2 regions of the Shewanella sp. BC20 genome follow, and region 1 is predicted to be linked to the other one. Evidence: predicted binding sites of a transcription regulator. Region 1 holds the regulator's gene; the other holds the start of a gene.
What was found. Region 1 encodes MetJ, which represses methionine synthesis genes. Its sites were predicted from a motif close to TAGACGTCTAGACGTCTA; they were not measured.
Positions count from the first base shown of each region.

Region 1 (7,452 bases):
TACCACGCAAATTGATTCGGTATTAGTGGTGATCCGCAATATTGCCGATCAGACCAATTTACTCGCCCTCAATGCCGCGATTGAGGCCGCCCGCGCCGGAGAACAAGGCCGTGGCTTTGCCGTGGTTGCAGATGAGGTACGTACACTCGCCAGCCGAACTCAGGCTTCCACCACAGAAATTCAGCAGATGATTGAGGCATTGCAACAGAGTGCCAAGGCCACAGTTAGCAGCATGAATACCAGCACGGCCACCACACAGAGCTGTGTATCACTGGTGCATGAGGCAGGTTCAGCCCTCGAAGCCATTACCCAAGCCGTATCCACCATCAGCCAAATGAACATTCAAATCGCCAGCGCCGCCAATGAGCAGTGCGCCGTTTCGGCAGAAATTAATAAAAACGTCAATAATATTAATGATATTGCGACCAATGCGACCGAGAGTGCCGTGCAAACCGCGCGGGCGGGGGATGAACTCGCGCAGCTTTCGATGCGCTTAACGACTCTGCTCTCCCAATTTAAGATTTAGGAATTAGTCACTAGCCAAAAACAAAACGCCGCTAAATAGCGGCGTTTTTTATGGATGTTTACTGCGTTATACCGCCTTTGGGCGAACCCCTAAGGTATGGCAAATCGCATAGGTCAGCTCGGCGCGGTTGAGGGTGTAGAAGTGGAAATCTTTAACCCCTTCACGGGATAGCACTTTGACCATATCGATCGCCACGTTAGCGCCCACCAGCTGACGCGTACCCGCATCATTCTCTAGGCCATCAAATTGCTTATGCAACCAGCTCGGCAGGCTCACATTGGTCATGCCCGCGAAGCGTTTTAACTGGGTAAAGTTAGTCACGGGTAAAATGCCGGGGACGATTTCGACATCGATTCCCGCCGCAACGCAGCGGTCGCGAAAACGTAGGTAAGATTCAACATCGAAGAAAAACTGGGTAATAGCTCGGCTCGCACCGGCATCGATTTTACGCTTGAGGTTAATCAAATCGGCTTGAGCGTTAGCCGCATCTGGATGCACTTCAGGGTAAGCGGCGACCGAAATATCAAAGTCGGCCACAGAGCGCAGTAAGCGCACTAAATCCGCCGCAAAGCGAGTCGGTTTCGGGCTGCCCGCAGGCAAGTCGCCACGCAGCGCCACTATGTCGCGGATCCCCGATTTCCAGTAATGCTTCGCCAGATCTAACAGCTCCTCGTCGCTGGCATCCACTAAGGTTAAATGCGGCGCGGCAACCAGATTGGTTTCTTTTTGAATACGTTCAATCACGCCGTGGGTACGGTCGCGCACGCCCGAGTTGGCACCATAGGTCACTGAAACAAACTTAGGATTCAGCGGCTCTAAACGGCGGATAGAGTTCCACAGGATCTGTTCCATTTCGGGGGTTGATGGCGGAAAAAACTCAAAAGAAACATTAATATCGCCATTAAGTTCAGACAAACTTTGGTTTAGCGAATGTGAATGTTGTGCGTGATGAAAAGCCATGTGTATTTCCTCAACCGCCCAAGTGCGACGCTCCATCGCGCTGGTACGACTTATAAATGCAGTAATTTAATCCATATGGACGTTTGGACGTCTATATGTCCATATACTAGAGAAACTGGCCGTTAAGTCAAGCCAAAAAATCCCCCTTTTTGGCATTTTCTTATCCCTCGTTGACCACCTTGATTTTAGTCCTGATCTTCGCCAATAAAAAAAGGACTCGAATGAGTCCTTTAAGTCTATGAATATAAGCCGAATCAACTTGAAGATACGGGGTTTATTCCTATTCTTGCAGCAGATCGCGACAGATCTGCGTCAGATCCGATTGCACCGCCGCCGCTGTTACCTCACGGCCAGCACCCGGCCCACGGATAATCAAAGGATTACCTTGATAGAAGGCAGAGCGGATCACAAACACATTGTCCCCGGGCGTAAGGTTGGCGTAGGGATGATTCGCATCAATCCACTGTAATCCCACCTCGGCTTTTAGGGTCGCACCGCTATTGTCCAAGGAGGCGACATATCTCAGTACCTTGTTTTGCTCCGCCGCTGCGCCGTATTGTTGCAGCAATTCATCATCCAGCTCACCGATACGGGCAAGGAATTGCTCCAGCGGAATATCCGCTAAATGGGCAGGCACTAAGGAGCGCAGCTCAATATCCTCAAGCTCGATTTCCAGACCGATTTCACGGGCTAAAATCAGCAGCTTACGCTGCATATCGCGGCCAGAAAGATCGTCGCGTGGATCGGGTTCGGTAATCCCTAAACCACGCGCTTCAATCACTAATTCCGAGAAAGGTTTGCTGGTATCGTATTTCTCGAATAACCAACACAGGGTGCCAGAGAAAATCCCGCCAACGGCTTCAACGCTATCGCCACTGTTACGCAAATCGTTTAAGGCGTGCTGAATAGGTAAGCCCGCGCCACAGCTAGCGTTATAACGCCAGAATAGACGGCGATAACCGAGTTGTTCCTTCAATTCCCGATAAAAAGGCAGCGGGCCAGAACCCGCGAGTTTGTTTGCGCTGACCATATGAATGCCGCGCTCGAAAAACTCTGGGTATTGCAGGGTTAAACTGGCGCTGGCGCTGATGTCTAATGCAATCAGTTCATCACAGTTAAGTTGTTCTAATTGTTCAAATAGATGCTCGTACTGCCAAGGTGTTGCCTCGGCATCGAATTCCTGCTGCCAGCTTTCCAAATCCACACCAGTGGACTTAATCAAAGCTTTACTGGAAGTAACCAGACCGACTAACTCGACTTGCGCTTCAAGCTCTTGATTTAACGAGGGAGAAACTGACTTAAACAGTTTCACCCACGCCTCGCCAATATTGCCCACACCCAGCAGCAATACGCCAATGCGTTTACGCGGGCCAGCACAGCGGCGATGCACTTTTTGCGTCAGCAGATTAACCTGCGACTGTGGCACTAAGGTCACCAAACTTAAGTCACCACTGAACAAGGGCTTAGCGTCGCGGCTCAGTAAACGGGCAAAGCTGCGGCGATAATGCTCGGCATCGGCACTCACAAGCGCCACTAAACCGAGTTCGGTATTAATTTGCAGATCTTTAATGCCGAGGGCTTCGGCCTGCGCATCCAATAACTTTTGTACTTGTTTTTGGTTTTCAGCGGTATAGGCAAGCTCGAGTCGTTGATGCGCCGATACCCAATGGGCCAGTGGCGTTAATCCTGCTTCGACTAATTGCTCGAGCAGACTGGCCACATCGCCCGCGATCTTAAAGCCAAATAACACCACGGCATTCAGGTTAGTCACCACAGGCGCACTCGCCGAGGAGCTGTGGGGCGCAATCAGGGTAAAGTCGGTATGGGAGGCGTAGCTTGAACGTACGGCTAGGCTCACCTCAGTGTTAAACAGCGGCTGCAAAGTGCGCGAATGCAAAACAGGCGAACCTAGACGCGCCAAGCGGTCTGCTTCGGCGAGGGACATGCTCTTGAGTAATTTCGCATCGTTGATCTTATTCGGATCGGCGTTAAATACCCCTTCAACGTCGGTCCAAATGGTCACGCGCTCAATGTCGGCAAGGCTAGCAATTAAGCTGGCGCTAAAGTCAGAGCCATTGCGACCAAGCAGCAAGGTATCGCCACGCTCGTTGGCACAGATAAAACCTGTGATCACTAAACGCTCGTTAGGATGCGCCGCCAGTAAGGCTTGCACTTTGGCGCGGGATTCTTGCACGCGAATTTGCGGCACAGCGGCCTCGTCGGCCACAAGAATCGAGCAGGCATCCACATGGCTTGCGGCCACACCCGATTCACGCAGCAGCGCCGCCATTAAGCGCGCCGACCAACGCTCACCAAAGCTCACCACATGGCTAATTTGGTAATCGTTACGGGAATCTAAAGATAATAGACTGATTAACTGGGCTTTATCCGTGGTTAAACGCTCACGTAAATCCCGCGCCTGCTCGTTAGATAACAGCTGCTCAATCAAGCCTTGCTGATAGCTGATGAGGACTTGTAATTCTTCTTGCCATAATTGGTTGCTATCGCGCAGCGACAACAACTTATATAAAAAGTTAGTAGTTTTACCCGCGGCAGACACCACCACCAGATCATCACTGTGGCCATGGGTTAACAGAATATGGGCAACTCGGCGATAACAATCGGCATCGGCTAAGCTGGAACCACCAAATTTATGTAAGTGACAACGTGCCATCTCGAATTCCTCTACTGACAAGCCGCAACGGCGGCCAATCCTGCTTGAATATCTGCAACTAAGTCGTCGGCATCTTCAATACCAACCGACAAACGTAATAGGGTGTCTTTAATGCCAGCTTCATAACGTGCTTGGGGCTCCATCGCCCTGTGGGTCATAGTCGCGGGCACGGCCACGAGACTCTCAACGCCACCTAAGCTCTCGGCCACGCTAAATAAACTTAAGGCATCTAAAAAGGCGACCACTTCGGCCTCGCCGCCCTTAAGCTCAAAACTCAGCATAGCGCCAAAGCCTTTTTGCTGCTTGGCGGCAATGGCATGGCTGGGGTGATCCGCAAGGCCTGGGTAATACACTTTGCTCACAACAGAGCTGTTCGTCAGCACGTCCACAATACGCTGGGCATTGCTTTGGTGCTCGCGAATGCGCACGGCTAAGGTACGCAGACCGCGCAGAGTTTGATAACTGTCGAAGGCAGAACCCGTTAAGCCCAAGGTGTTCGACCACCAATGTAAGGTCTCACCGAGTTGAGGATCTTTGGCGATCACCGCGCCGCCCACCACATCGCTGTGACCATTGATGTACTTAGTGGTGGAGTGGATAACGATATCGGCACCGAGTAACAGCGGTTGCTGCAAAATGGGCGAGAGGAAAGTATTGTCCACCACCACTAAAGCACCTACGGCGTGGCTCGCCTTCGCGATAGCTTTGATATCGACGACTCGCAGCAGAGGGTTTGATGGGGTTTCAATCCACACCATCTTAGGTTGCTGGGCGATGGCTTGCTCGAGCGCTTGGGCGTCGGTTTGATCGACCACCAGCAGTTTAAATTGGCCCTTTTTAGCCAAGTTAGTGAATAAACGGTAAGAACCGCCGTAACAATCGTGGGGCACCACCAGCAAATCATCGGGGCCGAGCAAGGTAGTCACTAAGGTAATGGCTGCCATGCCAGTGCAAGTCACCACACCGGTTGCGCCCTTTTCTAGCTTAGCTAAGGCATCGCCTAAGATGCTGCGGGTAGGATTGCCGGAACGGCTGTAATCAAATTCGCGAGGATTTTTATGACCATCGAAGGCGTAATTAGTCGACAGGTAAATTGGCGGCACCACCGCGCCATACTGAGTATCGCTTTCGATACCCTGACGCACTGCTAATGTGGCTAATTGACGTTCGGTCACTAATTTGCCTGCGGTCATCGGGAACTCCTAAGTTCGCAAAGAGATGTCTGGACGTCTAAATGTACCTAAGCCCAGTGGTATCGTCAATAGGCGTTAAGACGTTTAGACGTCTAAACATAAAGAAATCTGTTTGCAATCACTAAGAAATAGTAGCAATAATTTGACTGTTATCTGTAAGGGTTTAAAATCTGCCCCGAATTTAGCGTTATAACAGGTGAGTCAATGACTGAATGGAATGGGGAATACATCAGCCCCTATGCTGAACATGGCAAGAAGAATGAACAAGTAAAGAAAATTACTGTGTCTATTCCGCTCAAAGTGCTAAAAGTCCTCACGGATGAACGTACCCGTCGTCAGGTGAACAACCTGCGCCACGCCACCAATAGCGAACTCTTGTGTGAAGCATTTTTGCATGCCTACACCGGCCAGCCTCTGCCTGATGATGCCGATCTGTCGAAAGATAGCCCAGACAGCATTCCCGCCGAAGCGAAAAGGTTGATGGACGAGATGGGGATCGAGTGGGAAGATATGGAGTAACGCTTAAGCGTCCAATATCCTACTTATCATTAGGGATCGTTAATACTCATCTTGCTTGATGGGTTAGAGTAACGATCCCTATTTTGTTTTGATGGAATCCTATGTTCTCCTTGATAGATCCACAAACGCTCGCCATTGCGTCTGTGATTGTGTTTTTAGGTGCCCTCACCCAGAGTCTGATTGGCTTTGGCCTTGCCGTGGTGGCGAGCCCGTTGCTGTATATTGTCGACCCCGAATTAGTGCCCGCCCCCGTGATTGTGATGGGTTTTTCCATCGCCCTACTCACCCTACTGCGTGAACGCGGCCATTTAGAATTCAATGGCTTGCAATATGCGCTTATCGGTCGAGTGCCCGGAGGTTTTATCGGTGCCAGCCTGCTACTGTTTGCGCCGCAGCCGATTCTTGGTCTGGCGATTGCTGGCATTGTGGCAGTCGCCGTGGTGCTGAGCCTGTATAAATTGACTCTTCCCGTGAATAAGGCAACCCTGTTTGGCGCGGGCGTGGTCTCGGGGATTTTTGGTAATATTGCCGCCATTGGTGGCCCACCGATGGCGATTTTGTTGGCGGGTAAGGATGCCTCCAAATTTCGCGCCGCACTGTCGGCCTTCTTTATCTTCAGCTCGACCATAGCCCTGGTCATTCTTGGGGTGACGGGCCTACTCGAAATCAAGCATTTGTGGTTATCACTCATGCTACTGCCCTCGGTCTTTTTAGGCTATTTAGTGGCGGGCAAACTGGTGGGGAATGTGGATAAACATAAGACCAAGATGGCAACCTTAGCCCTCTGCGCTATCAGTGCTTTAGTGCTTACGGTGAAATCTGTGATTGAGCTATTGCCGCAATAATTACCGCAATAATTACCGCAATAGAATCCTGCCAATCGCCCCCATAAAAAAAGCACCGTTAATCGGTGCTTTTTGCTTGCTGGGATAGGTGATTTACCCCATCGATATTGCCATTAACCAATGGCACTAACTTAGATAGCTTTGTCCCGCATACACAATAAAGTGTCTCAGTGCTAACACGCCGGTTAAGCTGGCGCAGGCCACCATAATCATCGCGCCCTTGCTGTGGCGCGTCGCGGTCGGCAACAGCATAAATAGCAGTGGGATACCAAAACCAATCCCGACCACGCCAATCCAGAATACGCTCGCCCACACGCCAGAGGTGAGTGATGCCAGCGCCGCAGCCGCCGCGCCGCCCTGAAAGTACAAGGCGCAGAACAACATAAACAGGAACATGATTTCGATTGCCATCACTGGCAGCTCTAAGCCATGCATTTTGGCTAAGGCCTTGTCGTGGCTATCGGTCTTGAACATCACCAGCGCCAGCACCGCATTAGCCGCCGCGCCCGCCGATAAACCAGAGACTAAAAACAGCGCAGGCAATACCGCAGTGTTCAACATCGGATAGGCATTCATGGCCGAAATTAAGAAGCCAGTATAAGCACCCACGCCAATCGCGAGAATAAACAGCAGCACTTCAATCAGCTTTCTAAAGGGCATCAGCAGCTTAGCAATAGGCACGAGGAAACCTAAGCCCCACTTTGGCAGCTCATCGCGCAGCACAAGAATCGCGTA
Region 1 covers NZ_NHRI01000022.1:57,593-65,044, forward strand. Annotated here, with positions in the region: gene CBX96_RS18675 (methyl-accepting chemotaxis protein) at 1-526, shown strand, start outside; gene metF (methylenetetrahydrofolate reductase) at 593-1,486, opposite strand; gene CBX96_RS18685 (bifunctional aspartate kinase/homoserine dehydrogenase II) at 1,767-4,160, opposite strand; gene metB (cystathionine gamma-synthase) at 4,172-5,335, opposite strand; gene metJ (met regulon transcriptional regulator MetJ) at 5,558-5,872, shown strand; gene CBX96_RS18700 (sulfite exporter TauE/SafE family protein) at 5,974-6,717, shown strand; gene nrfD (NrfD/PsrC family molybdoenzyme membrane anchor subunit) at 6,844-7,452, opposite strand, start outside.

Region 2 (7,452 bases), on a different contig from region 1:
TCCATGTACTGAGATAACATACTTTCTTAGTCCTCTAGAGTCTTCTAAGGCTAAAAGAGGCGCGAATATATCACATCAGCAAGGTGTCGGCTATATGATTTAGGTCGAGAATCATTGTCATTTACACTGAGTGTTTGTCAATAAATTCAGACACAATTCGATTAAAAACAGCCGGTTTTTGGGCATGTAGCCAATGGCCGCAACCTTCTAATGTTTTGGCCTGCGCCGCGGGAAATTGACGCATGATCTCATCGCGGTGCTCGGCGGTCACATAATTGGACTCGCCACCACGGATAAAAAGGCTCGGTTCGTTATAGACTTGCTGCAATTTGTGGTTTTCATTAGGCCAACCAATGATGTTGGGATAGCAGCTTTTTAAGCCAGTAAGGTTCATCTTCCAACGAAAGCCGGTGTCGGTGCGCTGGAGGTTTTTGAGTAAAAACTGCGCGGTCGGTTCATCGATGCCACCCGCTAATAAATGCGATAACGCAAAGCGGCGGTCGGTGTGGCCTTCAAGTGGCAAACTTTCAAGTGCCGCAAATACCACATCATGGCGCGGCTGATAAGCTACTGGGGCAATATCTGCGGCCACCAGGCTTATGATGCGCTCAGGATAGGCAAGGGCGGTTGCCATGGCGATTTTACCGCCCATGGAATGGCCAACAATGTGTACACGCTCAAGCTCAAGTTCATCTAACAACGCCACCATGGCCTTGGCTAAGCTTGGGTAATCCATCTCCTGCCAATGTTCACTCAAACCATGATTAGGCACATCAACGCGGATAACCTGATGATTTGCTTCGAGGACTTGTCCTAGCCCCTTAAGATTATCTAAATTGCCAAAGAGTCCGTGGATAAGGAGGACTGCTTCTCCTTGACCTGTGGATGCAAAATTCATGGAATCGCCTGTGCTGTGGTACATAAAGTGCTGCGGATTGTGCCCCTAATGGGTTAAGTTTGACAAGTCTTGAGGCGATTTTGAGGCACAGTGTACCGAACTTGCTGGCTTTTTCAGCGATTAACACGCTTGTGCTAATTTGATGTGCGATTTCACGCATTTTTAGATTAATGATGCTTTATCAGATTGATAGAGATAGATACACTGGGGCAACGATCGCACAGATCCTTTGCGAGGATCGCCTGTGGTGCACTTTTTCGGTTAAGCCTATCGAATAACAAAGGATAATAAGGTTATGAAATACATCGAAGTGGATGAAGAGCTCTATCGTCATATTGCCAGCAAAACGGAACGTATTGGTGAGAGCGCCTCTGACATTCTCCGTCGATTACTCGGCCTGTCCGTCGATGCGGTTGAACAGGCGCAGCCACAGGCCATTAGCCAACCGAGTTTAGAGGCAACGACGTCTGAGCCACAGATTGCGCCTCAGGTCGAAACCTTAGTCTCTGCGGCCGATTTCAATCAATTGGTGGATGAGCATAAGTTAGAACAGCAAAAAGGCGCCGTGGGTCGTTTCTTATTCTTGCTTGAGAGTTTATATCAACAGAGCCAAGCGCAATTCTCACAAATTTTGCAGATCCAAGGTCGCGATCGACTCTATTTTGCGCGTTCACGGGAAGAGTTACTCAAGGCCAGTGCTACCGCCAACCCCAAGGAAATCGGTAATACCGGATTTTGGGTCACGACCAACAATAACACCGCCAAAAAACGGGCGATTTTAGTCGAAGCCTTAATGCAATTTGGCTGCGATGCCCAAATCGCCAACGGCATTGCCGAACGCGTATAACGCCTTTATCGACGCCGCAATGATGCGGCGTTTCCATTTAATTAACCGATTTTCCAGTAGGAGAGGATCAGGTGGCAATACATCAACGGGCAGGACAAACTGCGAGTCAGACGGATCTGGTGAATATTCCAAAGCTGATGAGCCATTATTACAGCATCAAACCTAATGTTGATGCTGCAGAGCAACGTGTGACGTTCGGGACCTCGGGTCACCGCGGAACTGCGTTTCAAGCAAGTTTTAATCAAGACCATATTTGGGCGATTACCCAGGCCGTGGTGGATTATCGCCAATCGGTGAATATCGACGGCCCGCTATTCTTAGGTATCGATACCCACGCCTTATCTTATGCGGCTTACGTGTCGGCGATTGAAGTGTTAGCGGCAAATAAGGTGACTGTGCATATTCAGCAAAATGATGGCTTTACCCCCACGCCTGTGGTGTCCCATGCCATTATCTGCGCCAATCGTGAAGCGGCGCTGAGTGGTGCCGCCTTAAGCGATGGTTTGATTATTACGCCATCTCACAATCCACCGCAGGATGGTGGCATCAAGTACAATCCTCCCCATGGCGGCCCAGCCGAAGGTAATATCACAGCGTGGATTGAGTCCCGCGCCAACGATTACCTGCGCGCAGGGTTAAAGGGCGTTAATAAGCTGGCTTATGCAGATGCATTGGCTTCGGGTTATGTGCATGCCATCGATCTGATCACGCCCTATGTCGCGGATTTAGAAAATGTGGTCGATATGCACGCTATCGCCAAGGCTAAGCTTAAATTGGGCGTTGACCCATTAGGCGGCTCGGGTATTCATTATTGGGCGCCGATTGCCAAGCACTATGGCATCAATATCACCTTAGTTAACGATAAAGTCGACCCAAGCTTTAGCTTTATGTCGCTCGATAAAGACGGCAAGATCCGTATGGATTGTTCTTCGCCCTATGCGATGGCCGGCTTACTGGCCCACAAAGAATCCTTCGATTTATGTGTCGGCAACGATCCTGACTACGACAGACACGGAATCGTGTGTCCGGGCACCGGACTGATGGACCCCAACCATTATTTAGCGGTAGCCATTGATTATTTGCTGACCCACAGACCTGAATGGAGCGAGCAGCTAGCCATCGGCAAGACGCTGGTATCGAGCGCGCTTATCGATAAAATCTGCGCCTTCCATGGCAAAAAATTACTCGAAGTCCCGGTAGGCTTTAAGTGGTTCGTCGATGGATTAGCCGAGGCAACCATTGCATTTGGTGGTGAGGAGAGTGCGGGCGCCGCCTTCCTGCGCCGTGATGGCACGACTTGGTGTACCGACAAAGACGGTTTTATTCTGGTATTGCTTGCGGCCGAAATGCTTGCGGTTACTGGCAAGACGCCGGGGCAACGCCATCAAGAATTAGTGGCGCAGTTCGGTCAAAGCTTCTACAAGCGTATCGACAGTCCGATTAGCCTTGAGAACAAAGCCAAATTTGCCAAGCTTAATGCAGAGACCTTAAACGCCACTATGCTGGCGGGTGAGAAGATCGATGCCGTATTAACCCATGCCCCAGGTAACAATGCCTCAATTGGTGGCATCAAAGTGACGACGGCCAATGGTTGGTTCGCGGCGCGGCCGTCGGGCACTGAGGCGTTATTTAAGATTTACGGTGAGAGCTTTATCAGTGAGCAGCATCTTGCCGATATCATTAAAGACGCACAGGCCTTGATTGATAAGGCGCTAAGCGCCTGATTTAGCGTTTACGCATTCTCTTTACAGATAAAAACGCACTCATGGAAATCCTATGGGTGCGTTTTTATTTGCAGCGATGAGAAGCAAAAGCTGCTCACTCGGATGCTAAATGGTGATGATCAGTACTCGAGATGGCAACTCGGTAAGTTATTCTTATCGATATAGTTTTGATGATATTCCTCAGCGACATGGAATTGCTGTAAAGGCACGATTTCAGTCACTATGTGGCGTAATCCCCAGCGGCCCGAGCGGGCAAAGGCCAGTTTGGAGGCTTCGGCCGCGGCTTTTTGCTCACGGTCGTGGAAGAAAATGGTACTGCGGTACTGAGTGCCGATATCGCCGCCCTGCATATTGAGCGTGGTCGGGTTGTGGTTCTTCCAAAACACATCCAATAACTCGTCGTAGCTGACAATCGCAGGGTCAAACTCCACTTGCACGACTTCGGCATGACCTGTCTTGCCTTTTTTGACTTCCTCATAGGTAGTCGCTTCGTTATTGCCACCCATATAGCCGCAGGTCGCGTTGGTCACGCCGTTGACTTGTCTAAAGAAATACTCCACGCCCCAAAAACAGCCGGCACCGAAAGTTGCAAACGCCATGATAAATCCTGATAGAAGTCTAGATGGCTAAGGATTGTGATAAAACTCATGCCTAAAAGCAAGTGTGTCGACAAAATTAATCCTATGTCGACCAAATGTGGCTAAGATGCTGTTGTTTTGCCGTGAAATGCGCTTGTTTGACCAGAATGACAGAGTAACGGCCCAAAAACTTGTGTTAGTATGGATGCGCTTTTTAAGGCGGGTAGCGATAAGTGCCATGAAACAGGCAGTTATTACCATCACACACGCCTTTAACACGCTATTATAAGGAGAATTCTGTGTTACAAGCTCTGTTAGATTCGAAGGATTTTCTCGCGCTGACCCTCGCCAATCCTGAAACCCTCGGGGGTGAGTTTAGTTTCACCTTAGGGGAACATACTCGAGTCGAAGTGTGGGACACCGGCGTCATCGTTTTTGAGCCAGTACAAGCCCAAGGTAAGGATGTCATTCTCTCCTGCGGTGTCCACGGTAATGAAACCGCCCCCATCGAACTCTGCAATACCTTAATCAAACAGCTTCTCCAACAAAAAATCATCGCCAAACAACGCACGCTCTTTCTTATTGGTAACCCTTTAGCGATTAATAATGGGACTCGCATTATCGACGAGAACATGAATCGTCTGTTTAGTGGCGAGCATTCAAACCCACCGGGATTAGTCAATCCTGAGCGGGTGCGGGCAAAAAAATTAGAAGCCTATGTCGACCGCTTCTTTAAGGGCACAGCAGGGCGCCAACGTATTCACTACGATTTACACACGGCGATGCGTGCGTCAAAACACGAAAAGTTTGCGATTTATCCCTATCGTCCCGGCCGTGCTTACAGCGCCGAGCAAATCATGTTTTTAGCTGCCAGTGGCGTCGATACTGTGTTATTTCACCATGAGCCGACGACCACCTTTAGTTATTTTTCCTCCGAGCAGTATGGCGCCGATGCCTTTACCATTGAATTAGGTAAGGTATATCCCATGGGGCAAAACGATATGACGCGTTTTATTGCCGCCCAAGAGATGTTTATGCGCCTTATCACAGACAAACCCTTAGCGCTTGAGCCATTCTCGGCGAATAAGGTGAATTTGTATCAAGTGTGTCGGGTGATTAACAAACATTTTGATGATTTTGAATTTACCTTCGCGACCGATGTCGAAAACTTCCGATCGTTCCCGAAAGGCTTTGTATTGGCCCGAGAGGGTGGACAGGAAATTAAAGTCGAACAGGAATTTGAAGCGATTGTTTTCCCTAATGCTAAGGTGCCCATCGGCAATCGCACTGTGATATGCCTGATCCCTTCAGTCTCGCCAGATGTTCGCTAGTTTTGTAAAGCATTATATACATGCCCACAGGGGATTAGTTGTCGTTTGAACTGTGCCAACGGTTGATAGGTAGTTTACGTTAACGTAATGTTCATCCGGCATATTCGTATAAATTAGGCGTTGTGGATTTTCCATGGCGTAACGAGATAACAAGAGCACAATATGAGCAAAGCAACACTCAACACTGATACAGTGCACCGTGTCGGCTTCTTGGATAAGGCATCGCTTCACATTCCTATCCTTCGAATTCTACAAGCAGACGGCACTACCTATGAAACCGCGGTTTTGCCTGTAATAGATGAAGCCTTAGCCACCAAAATTTACGATACTTGCGTATTCACGCGGGTACTCGACGAACGTATGTTAGGCGCACAGCGTCAGGGACGGATCAGCTTCTATATGACCTGTACGGGTGAAGAAGCGGCGATCGTCGGCAGTGTCGCGGCGCTTGATCAAGAAGACGTGATCCTCGCGCAATATCGTGAACATGCGGCGCTACGCTACCGTGGTTTTACGACTGAACAGTTTATGAACCAAATGTTCAGCAATGAGAAGGACTTAGGTAAAGGTCGCCAAATGCCAATCCACTACGGCTGCGCGGCGTTAAACTACCAAACCATTTCATCGCCACTGGCCACGCAAATCCCGCAAGCGACAGGTGTCGGTTATAGCCTGAAAATGCAGGGCAAACGTAATGTCGCCGTCTGTTATTTTGGTGAAGGCGCTGCGTCTGAAGGTGACTTCCACGCCGGCTTGAATATGGCGGCGGTGTTAAAATGCCCGGTGATTTTCTTCTGCCGTAACAATGGTTATGCGATTTCCACCCCAACTGAAGAGCAGTTTGCCGGTAACGGTATCGCTAGCCGCGGTGTGGGTTACGGTATGCACACCATTCGCGTCGATGGCAATGATATGTTGGCTGTTTTGGCTGCAACTCAACAAGCGCGCGCCTATGCGATTGAGCACAATGCCCCCGTGTTAATTGAAGCAATGACTTATCGTCTGGGCGCCCACTCATCTTCTGACGATCCTTCTGGCTATCGCTCCAAAGAAGAAGAGGCGAAGTGGCAGCAACACGATCCAGTCAAACGCTTCAAGTTATGGTTGATCAACAAAGGCTGGTTGGCCGAGGCCGATGATGCCCAGCGTTACGAAAAGTACCGTGAAGAAGTGTTAGCCGCCGTTAAAGTCGCTGAAAAATTACCTATCCCTATGCTGGATGAGATCATTGAAGATGTGTACGACAAGCCAACACCAGCGCTGAAAAAGCAGCTGAGTGAACTTAAAGAACACATCAAGAAATATCCGCAATCCTATCCCAAAAGTGCAGGGAGGCTATAAGCCGTGGCAGAAATGAATATGTTACAGGCCGTCAATGAGGCCTTGTCTATCGCCATGCAATCTGACGAGCGCATGGTGGTATTTGGTGAAGACGTTGGCCACTTTGGCGGTGTGTTTCGCGCAACCTCAGGTTTACAGGAAAAGTTTGGTCGCAGCCGCTGCTTTAACACGCCGCTGACTGAACAAGGCATTGCGGGTTTTGCCAACGGTTTAGCCTCTAATGGTATGACCGCCGTAGCCGAAATCCAGTTCGCCGATTACATCTTTCCAGCGTTCGATCAAATAGTGAACGAGTCTGCTAAATTCCGTTACCGCAGTGGTAATGAATTTAACGTGGGAAGCCTAGTGTTCCGTACACCTTATGGTGGCGGTATTGCGGGCGGCCATTATCATTCACAATCGCCAGAAGCTTATTTTACCCAAACCCCAGGCTTAAAAGTGGTTGTGCCACGTAATCCAGAGCAGGCCAAGGGCTTATTATTAGCCTCTATTCGCGATAAAAACCCTGTGGTGTTCTTTGAGCCAAAGCGTTTATACCGTGCTTCAGTGGGTGAAGTCCCTGCGGGCGATTATGAAATCGAGCTGGGTAAAGCCGAAGTGGTGCGTGAAGGGAAAGACATCACCTTAGTGGCCTGGGGCGCACAGATGGAAATCATCGAAAAAGCGGCCGACATGGCGGCAAAAGAGGGGATTTCCTGCGAAATTATCGACCTACGTACACTCGCGCCTTGGG
Region 2 covers NZ_NHRI01000004.1:70,878-78,329, reverse strand. Annotated here, with positions in the region: gene CBX96_RS06070 (DUF2788 domain-containing protein) at 1-20, opposite strand, end outside; gene CBX96_RS06065 (alpha/beta fold hydrolase) at 122-898, opposite strand; gene seqA (replication initiation negative regulator SeqA) at 1,194-1,745, shown strand; gene pgm (phosphoglucomutase (alpha-D-glucose-1,6-bisphosphate-dependent)) at 1,817-3,469, shown strand; gene msrA (peptide-methionine (S)-S-oxide reductase MsrA) at 3,589-4,068, opposite strand; gene astE (succinylglutamate desuccinylase) at 4,347-5,378, shown strand; gene CBX96_RS06040 (thiamine pyrophosphate-dependent dehydrogenase E1 component subunit alpha) at 5,541-6,719, shown strand; gene CBX96_RS06035 (alpha-ketoacid dehydrogenase subunit beta) at 6,723-7,452, shown strand, end outside.
Region 2: a site for MetJ is predicted at 4,081-4,098, ahead of msrA (peptide-methionine (S)-S-oxide reductase MsrA). Genes of this name have one in related genera too.